3 regions of the Halomonas sp. FeN2 genome follow, and region 3 is predicted to be linked to each of the others. Evidence: predicted binding sites of a transcription regulator. Region 3 holds the regulator's gene; each other region holds the start of a gene.
The links. The regulator LexA, encoded in region 3, represses DNA repair genes until DNA is damaged. The targets are predictions, from matches to a motif close to TACTGTNTANNTANACAGTA.
Positions count from the first base shown of each region.

Region 1: recA (recombinase RecA) is a predicted target of LexA. The motif match lies at 2,372-2,391, and genes of this name have one in related genera.
Region 2: uvrD (DNA helicase II) is a predicted target of LexA. The motif match lies at 1,617-1,636, and genes of this name have one in related genera.

Region 1 covers NZ_CP074200.1:3,318,257-3,322,715, forward strand. Annotated here, with positions in the region: gene mutS (DNA mismatch repair protein MutS) at 1-1,657, opposite strand, end outside; gene KF947_RS15345 (CinA family protein) at 1,741-2,274, shown strand; gene recA (recombinase RecA) at 2,411-3,484, shown strand; gene KF947_RS15355 (regulatory protein RecX) at 3,524-3,988, shown strand; gene alaS (alanine--tRNA ligase) at 4,203-4,459, shown strand, end outside.
Region 2 covers NZ_CP074200.1:2,411,267-2,415,725, forward strand. Annotated here, with positions in the region: gene KF947_RS11040 (sodium-dependent transporter) at 1-4, shown strand, start outside; gene KF947_RS11045 (PA3496 family putative envelope integrity protein) at 111-326, opposite strand; gene hexR (transcriptional regulator HexR) at 576-1,430, shown strand; gene uvrD (DNA helicase II) at 1,688-3,886, shown strand; gene KF947_RS11060 (phosphate-starvation-inducible PsiE family protein) at 3,946-4,425, shown strand.
Region 3 covers NZ_CP074200.1:4,749,596-4,754,054, reverse strand. Annotated here, with positions in the region: gene nagZ (beta-N-acetylhexosaminidase) at 1-110, opposite strand, end outside; gene KF947_RS21940 (L,D-transpeptidase) at 353-889, opposite strand; gene KF947_RS21935 (TetR/AcrR family transcriptional regulator) at 867-1,559, opposite strand; gene lexA (transcriptional repressor LexA) at 1,971-2,651, shown strand; gene KF947_RS21925 (energy-coupling factor ABC transporter permease) at 2,824-3,495, opposite strand; gene purU (formyltetrahydrofolate deformylase) at 3,520-4,374, opposite strand.

The sequences.
Region 1 (4,459 bases), 1.4 Mb from region 3:
GCTCGGCTAGCGCTTGAGAGGTGCTTTGTAGCGCGTGAAGGCTGTTGTTAAGGTCGCCCAGCAGTTGGTCGTAAAGCCATTTTTCGCGAGTGAGCGCACGAGATTTGGCCGATAGCGCCCTATCCTCAAACTCTTTAAGCTCAGGAATAATAAACCGTTCGGCATTTTTCAGCGTTTGGCGTCGAATATAGTCGGCAGGCGCCTGCTGGGCTTGTGAACGCGGTAGTTCAATGAAGTAGCCGTGCACCCGGTTGTAGCCCACTTTGAGATTGGCTAGCCCCGTGCGCTCACGCTCGCGAATCTCTAGCTGAATCAGGTAGTCGCCGGCGTTCTCTGCCATGCCGCGATGCTCATCCAGCTCGGCATCAAAGCCGTCGGCAATTACGCCACCATCGCGGATCACCACCGGCGGATTTTCTACCAGCGCGCGGCTGAGCATATCGGCCATTTCTGGGTAGGGGCGAATATGCGGGCGCAGGTTATCCAGCGCGCTGCCGCTCTCAACCTCGCTAAGCTGCTGCTCCAGTTCCGGGAGTGTTACCAGTGCATCCCGCAGCCGCGCCAAATCGCGTGGACGGGCACTATATAGCGCCACCCGGGCCAAAATGCGCTCCACGTCGCCCACTGCGCTCAACGTCTCGCGCAGCGGCATATAGGCAGCGTCCAGACTTAGCAGCGCTACCCCCGCATGACGGGCCTGGACAATCTCGCGTTGACGCAGCGGGCGGTTAAGCCAGCGTTTGAGCAGCCGCGAACCCATGGCTGTGGTACAGGTGTCCAGCACGCTGGCCAGGGTGTTGTCGCTACTGCCGCCCAAGTTGATATCAATTTCCAGATTGCGGCGGCTGGCGGCGTCGATCACCACCGCGTCGTCGCGGTTTTCAACGCTGATCGCGGTTACGTGGGGCAGGCGCGAGCGCTGAGTGTCACGGGCGTAATCGATTAATACCCCGGCAGCAATCAGCGCGGTGGTTAAGTGTGCACAGCCAAAGCCGCGTAAATCCTGTACTTCAAACTGATCACACAGGCTGCGGGTGGCGCTTTCCAAATCAAACAGCCACTCGCCCTGGCGGCGCAGGCTGCGCTTTTGTGACCAGGCATCGGGTAGCGTTAGGCTTTCGGGCACCAGCAGCTCGGCCGGGGAGAGGCGCGTCAGCTCGGCGAGCATTTCGGCTTCGCTGTCTACTTCCAGCACATTGAAGCGGCCGCTGGAGAGTTCCAGCCAGGCAAGGCCCCAGCTCTCTTTTCCGGGCGAAACGGATACCAGTACGTTGTCGCGGCGCGCATCGAGCAGCGCTTCATCGTGGAGCGTACCGGGAGTGACAATACGCACCACCTGGCGGTCAACAGGCCCTTTGCTGGTAGCAGGGTCGCCAATTTGCTCACAAATAGCCACCGACTCGCCGCCGGCGACCAAGCGCGCTAGATAGCCCTCAGCACTGTGGTAGGGTACGCCCGCCATCGGGATCGGCTTGCCGCCAGACTGCCCGCGCTGGGTGAGGGTAATATCCAGCAGCGCGGCGGCGCGCTTGGCGTCGTCGAAAAACAGTTCGTAAAAATCCCCCATGCGGTAGAACAGCAGTACCTCGGGGTGCTCGCGCTTGATCTTTAAATATTGCGTGATCATGGGCGTGTTAGGGGGAATGGCCTGTGACATGGGCGTCCTGATTGAGCAATTTCTTTGAGAAAGCTAAACGCAGTATTCTACGCTGAACAGACGACTCACTTGAAGGAGCGACCATAGTGCCCAGCGAAACTAGCCTGAAAAATCTCGATTTAACCCTGTTAGCTCAGCGGCTGGGGCGGCTGTGTAAGCAGCAGGATGTGGAAGTGACCGCTGCGGAATCATGCACGGGGGGCGGTATTGCCAGCGCCATTACCGAGGTGGCGGGTAGCTCAGCTTATTTCACGACGGGCTATGTAACCTATGCGAATGCCGCTAAAACTCGCTTACTGGGTGTGCCCGAGACCACGCTGGCCGAGCACGGTGCCGTCAGCAAAGAGGTCGTTAAAGCCATGGTGATAGGCGCATGCCGTGAAAGTGGTGCAGGACTAGCCGTTGCCGTTAGCGGTGTGGCTGGCCCAGATGGCGGTAGCGATGCGAAGCCGGTGGGGACGGTGTGGCTGGCCTGGGGAGATACCGCTTCCCAGGAAGCTGAGTGCTTCCACTTTCCTGGAGATCGCTCGGCAGTTCGGGAGCAAGCCGTGCGTCAGGCCTTGGTAGGGCTGGTGGCACGCCTGAATGCGAGTGAAAAAGCGAGCAAGACGAACTAATCGTAAGAAAAAGGTGCTTAGGCAAAAAAGAGTGTTAAGAAAATAGATGAGAGAAAGCGCGATCAAGGATTTGTTTACGGCGTAATCTTTGGCATACTACTGGCTAATTATACAGCTTGTTATGAGGAATCTCTGAATGGCTCAGGATGACAACCGCACTAAAGCGCTAAACGCTGCACTCACCCAAATCGACCGTCAGTTCGGCAAGGGCACCGTCATGCGTCTAGGCGACGCGCCGCGTGTCGTCATGCCGTCGGTTTCCACCGGTTCATTGGGTCTGGATATCGCCCTCGGCATCGGCGGCCTGCCGTTTGGCCGTGTGTGTGAGATCTTCGGCCCGGAGTCGTCGGGTAAAACGACCCTGACCCTTTCGGTGATTGCTCAGGCGCAGAAGCAGGGCAAAGTGTGTGCCTTCGTGGATGCCGAACACGCCCTTGACCCCAGCTACGCAGAAAAACTGGGTGTTAATCTGGATGACCTGCTGGTTTCCCAGCCGGATACCGGCGAGCAGGCGCTGGAAATTACCGACATGCTGGTTCGCTCCGGCGGTGTTGATGTGATCGTTATCGACTCGGTCGCAGCTCTAACGCCGCGGGCTGAAATCGAAGGCGAAATGGGTGATTCCCACGTTGGCCTGCAGGCGCGTTTGATGTCTCAGGCGCTGCGTAAAATCACCGGTAATATCAAAAACGCCAACTGTTTGGTGATCTTCATCAACCAGATCCGCATGAAGATCGGCGTCATGTTTGGTAGCCCCGAAACCACTACCGGCGGTAACGCGCTGAAGTTCTATGCCAGCGTGCGTCTGGATATTCGTCGTACCGGCTCGGTGAAAGTGGGTGATGAAGTCACCGGTAACGAAACCCGCGTGAAAGTAGTCAAAAACAAGGTGGCGCCGCCGTTCCGTCAAGCTGAATTCCAGATTCTTTACGGTAAGGGTATCTACCACGCCGGTGAGGTCATCGACCTGGGCGTGCAGTGCAACCTGGTCGACAAAGCCGGTGCCTGGTACAGCTATAAAGGTAAGAAAATCGGTCAGGGTAAAGCCAATTCAGCGCTCTATCTGGAAGAGCACCCGGAGATCATGCTCGAAATCGAAACACAGATTCGTGAACAGCTCCTGGCCAAGCCCGATCCTAAAAAGGAGAAGGAAGATGCACCTGCCGAAGCAGCGGCAGAGCTGGATGCGGGTGATGACGATCTGCTTTAAGCCGATTCTACCCAAGCCGACGATGTCCAAGACAAACTGATGGCATTCACCTCCCAGCGTGATGCCACGCCCCGTGATATCGCTATTGGCTTACTGGCTCGGCGCGAATACTCCCGCGCCGAGCTCGCCCAGCGCCTGAAGAAAAAATCCTTCGACGATGCCGCTATTGATGAATGCTTGGATGCCTTGGTTGAGCAAGGGCTGCAGTCTGACGCGCGCTTTGCGGCCAGTTTCGTGCGCTCGCGCATTCTGCGTGGCCAGGGCGTGATTCGTATTAAAGGCGAGTTGCGCCAACGCGGTGTTGACCAGGAAACCCTTACTGCCGCTTTTGAAGAGGTGGAGGAGGGCGAGCAGGTCGACTGGTTTGAGCTGGCCAGGGAAACCCTGGCGCGGCGGTTTGATAGCCCCGGCGAGACGCCGAAAGAGCGCGCTAGGCGCGAACGCTTTCTCGCCAGTCGCGGCTTCGATTTCGAACAAATTCGCTACGCGCTCTCCTGTCTTTAATACGTTTTCCCCAGCCTGTAAAAATCCCCCTCTTACATTTCTAATGGCGCTCTAATACGCTTGTTCACCTGGTTGACCACACCGCTGATTTCCTTTCTGCCACTAAGTGCGGCTTTAGTCGTTTGACAACTGCGCTATAATGGCTGCTTTGCGACCCCTGAGGGTAGCGGCAACAGCGCCCTGGGACATCACGCTTTCTTGTTACGGATACCCTATGAAAAGCGCAGAGATTAGACAGGCCTTTCTTTCCTTCTTCGAAGAGCAGGGGCACACGATTGTACCCACCAGCTCCTTAGTGCCGGGCAACGACCCGACGCTGCTGTTTACCAATGCCGGTATGGTGCCGTTTAAAGATGTGTTTCTAGGCCGCGACCCGCGTCCTTACGTGCGCGCCACCTCTGCGCAGCGCTGCGTTCGTGCAGGCGGTAAGCATAATGATTTAGACAACGTCGGCTATACCGCGCGCCACCA
Region 2 (4,459 bases), 2.3 Mb from region 3:
CTAAGCTCAGCCGCTTGTATAGCCGAGCTGCCAAGGCCCTGCTAACCGGCAGGGCAGCGTGGTTCTGCGCAGATAATAGTTGCGCCCCTACTCTCTTGGCATCCTGAAACTTAGTGTAATTCGCTCTCTTGCCGATCTTCATCGGGCAAGGGGGCGATATCCCGCGATAACTTTTGAAACTCACGATGAAGCTCAATACCCCGCCGCGCTCTTAAGCTGCGTTGGGCAGCGCTGCGCTGGCGCTGAGCATGCTCATCGACTTCCATACTCATGAAGATGTCGAGCAATTCGCTTTTAACCGAGGTGATTCGTTCGACGTTTCTCATAATCGACGTTCCTCCAGATGAATATGCCTTCGTCCACCTGCATCCGTGACGACTGTTATGATGCAGTGCGGCACTTCAATTATTACTATAACCTACTTGACAAAATGATGACCAATCTTAAAAAAAGGGGCTAACGGCCTTTAAACGCTAGCCTGAACGTCGTTATCAGTGCCCATTTGCGCCATCAGTCAGGCATACTGTGACCAATGCCAACGTAGCCAAGTGAGCTAGAAAGCCAAGGAGCTGAACGTGAGTCGCGCCCTGTTCGATGAAATGAGACGCCGCATGGAGCACTTTCGACGCTCCGAGCAAAAAGTGGCGCGGTTTGTACTGCGCAACCCCGAAGAGGTCATCCACATGCGTATTGTGGACCTGGCCACCGAAGCCACCGTTAGCGAACCTACCGTTGTGCGCTTTTGCCGTGCGCTGGGTTGCAATGGCTTTCAGGACTTCAAACTACAGCTGGCGCAAATGCTGGCCAGCGGCAGTCAGTTTGCGCAGTTCTCCATGAACGATAGCGACTCGGTCGCTGAATTTTCCCACAGCATCTTTGACTCGACCGTGGGTACGCTACTCTCGGTTCGTGACCGGTTGGATAACGACGCCCTGGGCCGTGCAGTCAACGCCCTGGCGATGGCCAATCGGGTCGAGTTCTATGGTTTTGGGGCATCCGGCGCGGTGGCTTTTGATGCTCAGCACAAATTTTTCCGGCTACAAATTTCTACCTCTGCCTACGCTGACCCGCATATGCAGAATATGTCGGCGGTGACCTTGAACGATGGCGATGTGGTGGTGGCCATTTCCCAAACCGGCCGTACCAAAGCGTTGGTCGCCAGCGTGCGCTTGGCTCGCGAAGCGGGCGCGACAGTCATTGGCCTGTGCCCCAGCGGCTCGCCGCTCGCCGAAGAGGTTAGCCTGCCGCTGTATATCGATGTTCACGAAGACACCGAAATCTACACCCCGCTTAGCTCGCGGATTGCACACCTGGTGCTTATCGATGTACTCGCCGTGGGCGTGGCCAAAACCCGCGGGCCGAAACTCGCCGAACAGCTCAAAGCGGTTAAAAAGAGCCTTAATACGCTGCGCTTTCCTGAAGATTCCTAGTCTTTGCCTATACCGAGTGCGAGGGCAGGTTGAAGCGAGGGTCTTTTGACAGGGCCGGAAAGTGTTCCTGACAATTCCGGCATTTCCGCCCTCCATGGCGGTCAGATGCAAAAGTAGCGCCCACGGATGGGTTCACAGCGCCCTCGCGGAAACCTGCCCTCGACACAGAGGCGAGAAGATTGCCACACCTGTATACACAGCCAGTTAGCTGGCTGTGCTAGACTAGCCGCCTATTTTTTGATCCGGCAGCGGCTACTATGGACGACGTCACGGCGATTCTCGATCAGCTCAACTCCGCCCAGCGCGAAGCAGTGAGCGCTCCCCAAGGTAATCTATTGGTGCTCGCAGGCGCAGGCTCGGGCAAAACCCGCGTGCTGGTTCATCGCATCGCCTGGCTGATGCAGGCCGAAGGGCTTTCACCCTACGCACTGCTGGCGGTAACCTTTACCAATAAAGCCGCCAAGGAGATGCGCACCCGCCTCGAGGCGCTGCTAAGCATCTCGATGCGCCATGTGTGGGTAGGTACCTTTCACTCCATCGCCCACCGCCTGCTGCGCACCCATTGGCAGGACGCCAAGCTGCCGCAACACTTCCAGATTATCGATTCTGACGATCAGCTACGGCTGGTCAAACGGCTGCTGAAAGATTACGCCATCGACGACGAACGCTACCCGCCCCGCCAAGTGCAGCACTTTATCTCCGGCTGCAAAGAGGAGGGACTGCGCCCGCACCAGGTCAATGTGGATGGCGATGCCTACATGGGCCAGATGGTTGAGCTCTACGAGCGCTACCAGCTCACCTGCGAGCGCGGCGGCCTGGTCGATTTCGGTGAACTGCTGCTACGCAGCCTGGAGCTGCTGCGCGATAACCCGGCGCTGTTAAACCACTACCAAGAGCGCTTTGGTCATGTCCTGGTGGATGAGTTTCAAGATACCAATACCCTGCAGTACGCCTGGCTAAAGCTGCTCACCGGCATGAAGACGCCGATGACTGCCGTCGGTGATGACGACCAGTCGATCTACGGCTGGCGCGGTGCCAAGGTGGAGAATATCAGCCGCTTTGAGCAGGAGTTTCCGCAAACCCACACCGTGCGGCTCGAGCAGAACTATCGCTCCACCAGCGCGATTCTGGAAGCCGCCAATACGCTGATCAGCCACAACAGCGAGCGGATGGGTAAAAACCTGTGGACCGACGGTATCGAAGGCGAGCCGATCTCGATCTACGCCGGGTTTAACGACCTGGAAGAAGCGCGCTATATCGTCGACACCATCAAGGAGAAGGTCGACGAAGGCTTTAACCGCCGCGATATCGCGATTCTCTACCGCTCAAACGCCCAGTCTCGCCTGCTGGAAGAGACGCTGATTCGCCAAGGCATGCCCTACCGTATTTACGGTGGTCACCGCTTTTACGAGCGCCTGGAAATCAAGAATGCCCTGGCCTACCTGCGCCTGATGCTCAACCGCGATGATGACGCCTCGCTTGAGCGGGTGATCAACGTACCCACCCGCGGTATCGGCACGCGCACGGTGGAGATTGTCCGCCTACGTGCCCGTGAACAAGGCATTCAGCTGTGGCAGGCACTCCACGATGCGATTAACGACGGCACCTTGAAAGGCCGCGCGGCCAATGCCGTGCAAACCTTCGCCAACCTGATTGAGCAGCTCGATAACGATGCCTCTGGCATGGCGCTGCACGAAATTATCGATCACGTCACGGTGCATACCGGTTTGATCGAGCACCACAAGAGTGAGCGCGGCGAGAAAGGCCAGGCGCGGGTCGAAAACCTGGAAGAGCTCGTCACTGCTGCCCGCGCCTTTACCCAAGGCGATGTTTTTGAAGCCCCTGAAGCGGGCGAAGGCATGGCCGCACTGGAAGCGTTTCTTTCAGAAGCCGCCCTTAATGCTGGCGACCATGAAGCCGAAGAGTTTGAGGACAGCGTACAGCTGATGACGCTGCACTCCGCCAAAGGCCTGGAGTTCCCCGTCGTCTTTATTGCCGGTGTCGAGGAGGGGCTGTTTCCACACAAGATGTCCCTGGAGGAACCGGGTAGGCTCGAAGAGGAGCGTCGGCTCTGCTACGTCGGCGTCACCCGCGCCATGCAGAAGCTCTACCTGACCCACGCCGAAACCCGGCGCCTGCACGGCAAAGAGGTGTTTCCACGCCCGTCGCGCTTTTTGCGCGAGCTACCGCCACACCTACTCGAAGAAGTCCGCCTACGCGGACATATTTCCCGCCCGGTCACCGCATCGCGAACGTCTTTTGCCCAGCAAAGTGTCGAGAGCAGCGGTGATATACCCACCTTACATGTTGGCCAAGGCGTTGAGCACCCGGTGTTCGGCGAAGGGATTATTCTTAACGCGGAAGGCGAAGGTGCCCGCGCCCGGGTACAGGTCAGCTTTGAAGGCGAAGGGGTCAAATGGCTGGTGCTTGGTTTTGCTAAGCTAACGCCGCTGTAAACCAGCGATTCTTCTCATTAACTACGCCTACGCGCTCCAGGCACCACATAGAGGTCATTATGAAACAGCGCTTAAAACGCCTATTTCCTGAGGTGTGTAACGGTTGGCAGGCACTCAGCGGCTACCAGCGTTTTGAACGCTTAGTTTCGATGGTGCTGACCCTCGCCATCGGCGGCGCTGTGCTGGTCGCTATGTATTACTTAGTCATTCATGTGGTGCAACTGCTGTTTATTCAAAGCCGTGACCCCTTTGACTACCGCGTATTTCAAGCGCTATTTGACATGATCCTTACCGTCTTGATTGCCATGGAGTTCAATAACTCCATCATCCGCACAATGACCAGTGGTAAAGGCTTCATCCACGTTGAAATCGTGGTTCTCATTGCCATTATGGCGCTGGTGCGCAAGTTTATGGTGCTGGATATGGAAGTCATCGACCCCTGGCAGATTGGCGCCCTCTCGGCTGCGGTATTGGCGTTAGGCGGCTGTTATTGGCTGGTACGCCATGGCAACAGCATGAAAGACGCCTCGGATGATTAATCAGGCTTGCGGGCTAAATTCGCTATACAGCATA
Region 3 (4,459 bases):
GCAAACAGAATAACGCCCCCGACCGTCGGGTCTAGCAGCAAGCGCTTTTCTGCAGCCGTCAATTTGGTGCCTTCAAGGTCAAGCATGACCGGGCCTAACGGTTGAGTCATCGTGATAGGTCCATTAAAAGGGGCGATGATTCTAGACGATCGTCTAGCGGTGTCAAAATCTGTGTAGTTTTGCCAAGGCAATCGTCGTTGGCAATCGATAAACTTCGATGATGAGGGCAGGTTTCCGCGAGGGCGCTGTTACCCCATCCATGGGCGCTACTTTCGCCGTCCCTGAAGCGAAAGACCCTCGCTTCAACCTACCCTCCCCATGTGATCATGGATTTTGAAACAATTGAAAAAGGTCAATCAAAGGATTGGCGGCCACCGTGCAACCAAACAGGTGTTCCCGGCAACGCTAACGAAAAGATATAGAGCAGATCAGGATTGCGTACACGAATACAGCCGTGGGACGCAGCTACTCCCATAGGCTCTTCATACGGCGTCCCGTGCAGGTAGATATAGCGCCTTTGCGAGTCCACCTGACCACCGCGGTTCACGCCTTTTTCCAAGCCACACAGCCACAGTATGCGGGTCAAAATCCAATCACGCTCAGGATGCTCTTTGGCGAGTTCGGGCGAAAAGGTCTCGCCCGTCCAGCGACGACCGCGAAACACCGCATTTTCGGGCATGTCTCCACCAATAGCGGCTCGCACATAATGCCAGCCGTGGGGCGTTTTACCACTGCCATTGCGCTCCCCGCTTCCAGCAGCACCGGAGGAGATTGCACACTCATGGAGCACTTTAGGCCCTCGCCAACAGCGCAGCGCCTGTTGGGTAGTATCAATCTCCAGCCAGATATTCTCAGTGGGAGGTAGCTCAGCTAGCGTAGGCGTTCGCATGTTTTCCTTCTTCAGGTTTGGCTTCTTCAAGGGTCATGGGTAACGGCGCATTCATGGCAGCCACAACGACAGGAAGCAAGCGTCTGACCAAATCACGCACCGAGACCTGTTCGTGGTAATCCTTCTCCGCGATATCGCGCAGTGCATCGAGGCCAGAAAGGGTAAATATTACCGTCCCAAGCATAAAGTGTAGCCGCCAAAAGCGCTCAGCGTCAGGCAGATCCGGCGTTGCTTTACGTACAAGCTCGGTGAAGCGGGTAAACACATCACCATACTCTTGCTGGATATAGCGCCTGAGATGCCCCTGTGCCTGGCTGTAGGCAAGACCGAGCAAGCGCATGAACACTTTTAAGCTATTACGTTCGGCGGGTACCGCAAGAACGGTGGTGGCCATGGTTTCGAGCAGTGTTTCAAGTGGAATAACACGACCAGCGTGTTGGCCTTCCAGCTCATCCAGCGCGGTATGAAAACGCTGAGTAAAAGGATCCAAATAGCGGGAAAAAACGGCCTGAATCAGGGCTTTTTTGGAACCAAAATGGTAATTAACAGCGGCCAGGTTAACGCGCGCTTTGCTAGTGATGTTGCGCAGCGAAGTTTCGGCAAAACCCCGCTCTGCAAACAGCACCTCAGCAGTATCGAGTATACGGGTCACCGTATCAGATTGAGCCATGTCGCTCTCCAGGGAAACAGGTGTTTAAAACATAGCAAAATACTATGCCATAACCTTGGTGGGCTCAACGCTTGATTTACTGACAAAATGTGGCAGGTTAAATAAGCAGAAACTTAGTTTCAAACGATTAAGGGGCCTCTGTTTAACGTAATGAGCGAAGACCAGACAAGGCAAAAATCAACGAAAAAGCGGAGTTTACGGGTTGTAAATGAGCATTTTGAGGCGATTTTTAACGCCGTATGGTCGAGCGCAATAGTTAATCAGAGGTTTCTTAGGAAAATTGTATAGACATAGTCGATAGGCACTGACAGGCCATATACTGGACAGAGGAACATACTGTATACTTAAACACTTATTGATTAAGTCGACATTTAGCTTGTTACTGTCTATTCACTATTTATGGAGTCTGGTATGTCGCGTCCGCTAACCGCTCGCCAACAGCACGTGTTTGATTTTATCGTTAAGACTATGGGCGAATTTGGCTACCCTCCTACCCGTGCTGAGATTGCCAAAGCACTCGGCTTCCGCTCCCCCAATGCGGCTGAAGAGCACCTGCGCGCGCTGGAACGCAAAGGCGTTATTCGCATTATCCGCAACACGTCTCGAGGCATTCGCCTGCCCAACCAGGAACCTCAAGAGACCCTCGATAGCGCAGTCACCGCGTTACCCGCTGCCAACGTTGAACCCCTGCCCGCTGGCCTGCCAGTGATCGGTGAGGTGGCCGCTGGAAGCCCCATTTTAGCCGCTGAACATATTGATCGTTACTGCCCCCTGCCGGCTGAGTACTTCACGCCCAAAGCTGACTACCTGCTGCGTGTGCGCGGGCTTTCCATGAAGGATATTGGCATTTTGGAGGGTGATTTATTGGCGGTTCATCGCACCGAACGAGTGCGCGATGGCCAGATCGTGGTTGCCCGCTTAGACGATGAAGTAACGGTTAAACGCTTCAAACGCCAGGGGCATCAAGTGACGCTGTTTGCAGAGAACCCTGATTTTGCGCCCATTGAAATCGACCTGCGCTCCCAATCCCTCGATATCGAAGGCGTTGGAGTCGGAGTGATTCGAGGCGGTAACGGCCAGGCACTCGGCTAGCAGCCTGTCGGACTTAACACTGATCTACTGCGAATCCCGGTATTTTGGCCAACTTTATTCGATCGATTTCGTTAAATAGCGCGCTATTCGCCTCAATCGATCGATAAATTTGGCTCAAAATCCGTGCTTCTCGCGACGATCGGTCAAGCCCGACAGGCTGCTAGCCCCCACACTATTGCATGTCGATATAGCGGTGGTCATTGAAGGTGGCCACCCAGTTAGGGTGATAGACCAATAAAATACTTAGCAGCATGCCGGTAATAAACGCCTCTGAAGGCATTAACAAGGGCAGGAAGCGCGCGTACTCCTGGGCAAGGTAGATCGCCTCAGGGTCAGTCCCTGCGACGATAATCAGCACTACCGCCGCCAGACCTCCCCCTAGCGTTGCCAGCGCCGCGCCGAAAAAACCGCAGGCAAACAGAAAGACCATCAAGTTATCCGGCAGGCGGCGATCTACCAGCCGCCATACCGTGCCAATAACGGCCGCCGGAACGATCCCGGTAACCAGCACATTTGCCCCCAACAACATCCATTCATTGCGACCAATCACCACCATGGCGATATTGATCAGCACGTTGCTGATCAGCGCTAACGGCGCTTTAAAAACCAGTGTCATCAATACCGTAAAGACAAGGTGCAGCGTTAGCCAATCAACCGCCTGCGCGCGAAGCTGCCACATAAGCATCACCGCCAGCGTGGCGCCTAACCAGCGGTGCTGAAGCGCGGTATCCTCGATCAATACCTGCCAGGGCCGCCGCCAAAGTGTCCACGCTATCACGCCCAGCGAGAGTAGCCAGGTGAGCAGCAGCGCCCAGGGCGCTAGTACACTTTGCGCAAATGACATGGCGGCCTCTAGGGTTGATGAGCGTTAACTAAATACCACTGTCTTGTTGCCGTGCACCAGCACGCGATCTTCCAAGTGCCAGCGCAAGCCCCGAGCGAGCACGGCTTTTTCTACATCACGTCCAAAGCGCACTAGATCAGTGGGTGTGTGGCAGTGGCTAACACGATGGATATCCTGTTCGATGATAGGACCTGCGTCGAGTTCCTCGGTTACATAGTGACAGGTAGCGCCGATCAGTTTAACGCCACGCTGGTAAGCTTGATGGTAAGGCTTAGCCCCGGCAAAAGAGGGCAAAAAGCTGTGGTGAATATTGATCACTCGCCCCGCATAGCGCGCGCACAGCTCGGGGGGCAGTATTTGCATATAGCGCGCCAGCACCACGCAGTCAGCGCGAGCGCTGTCGATTTCAGCTTGAACCTTGGCAAACGACGCTTGCTTATTGTCGGGGTCGACCGGCACATGGTGGTAAGGAATGCCGTACCACTCGGTCAGCGAACGCATATCGTCATGGTTGGAGATAACCCCAACAATATCGCAATCCAGCTCACCCGCCTGCCAGCGGTAAAGTAGATCTACCAAGCAGTGTGACTCCCGCGACACCATCAGCACTACGCGGCGACGCTGCTGGGTATCCACCAGTGACCACTGCATATTGAATTCGCTGGCCACCGGTTCAAACGCCGCGCGCAGTGCTTCCACCGACATACCCACCGAATCCGCCAGAATTTCATAGCGCATAAAAAAGCAGCCGGTTTCTAAATCAGAGTGCTGGCTGGCTTCGGTGATGGAGCCACCCTGCTGGGCAATAAAGTTTGAAACCCGTGCAACAATACCTACCCGATCAGGACAGGAAACCACTAAACGATAATAATGAGACATGTGAGCTACTCTTGACCTATTTCTAAGGTAATTATGACAAACCAGCGGCTTAGGCTGCATATTGTATCGGAAGGCCAAGGATGAT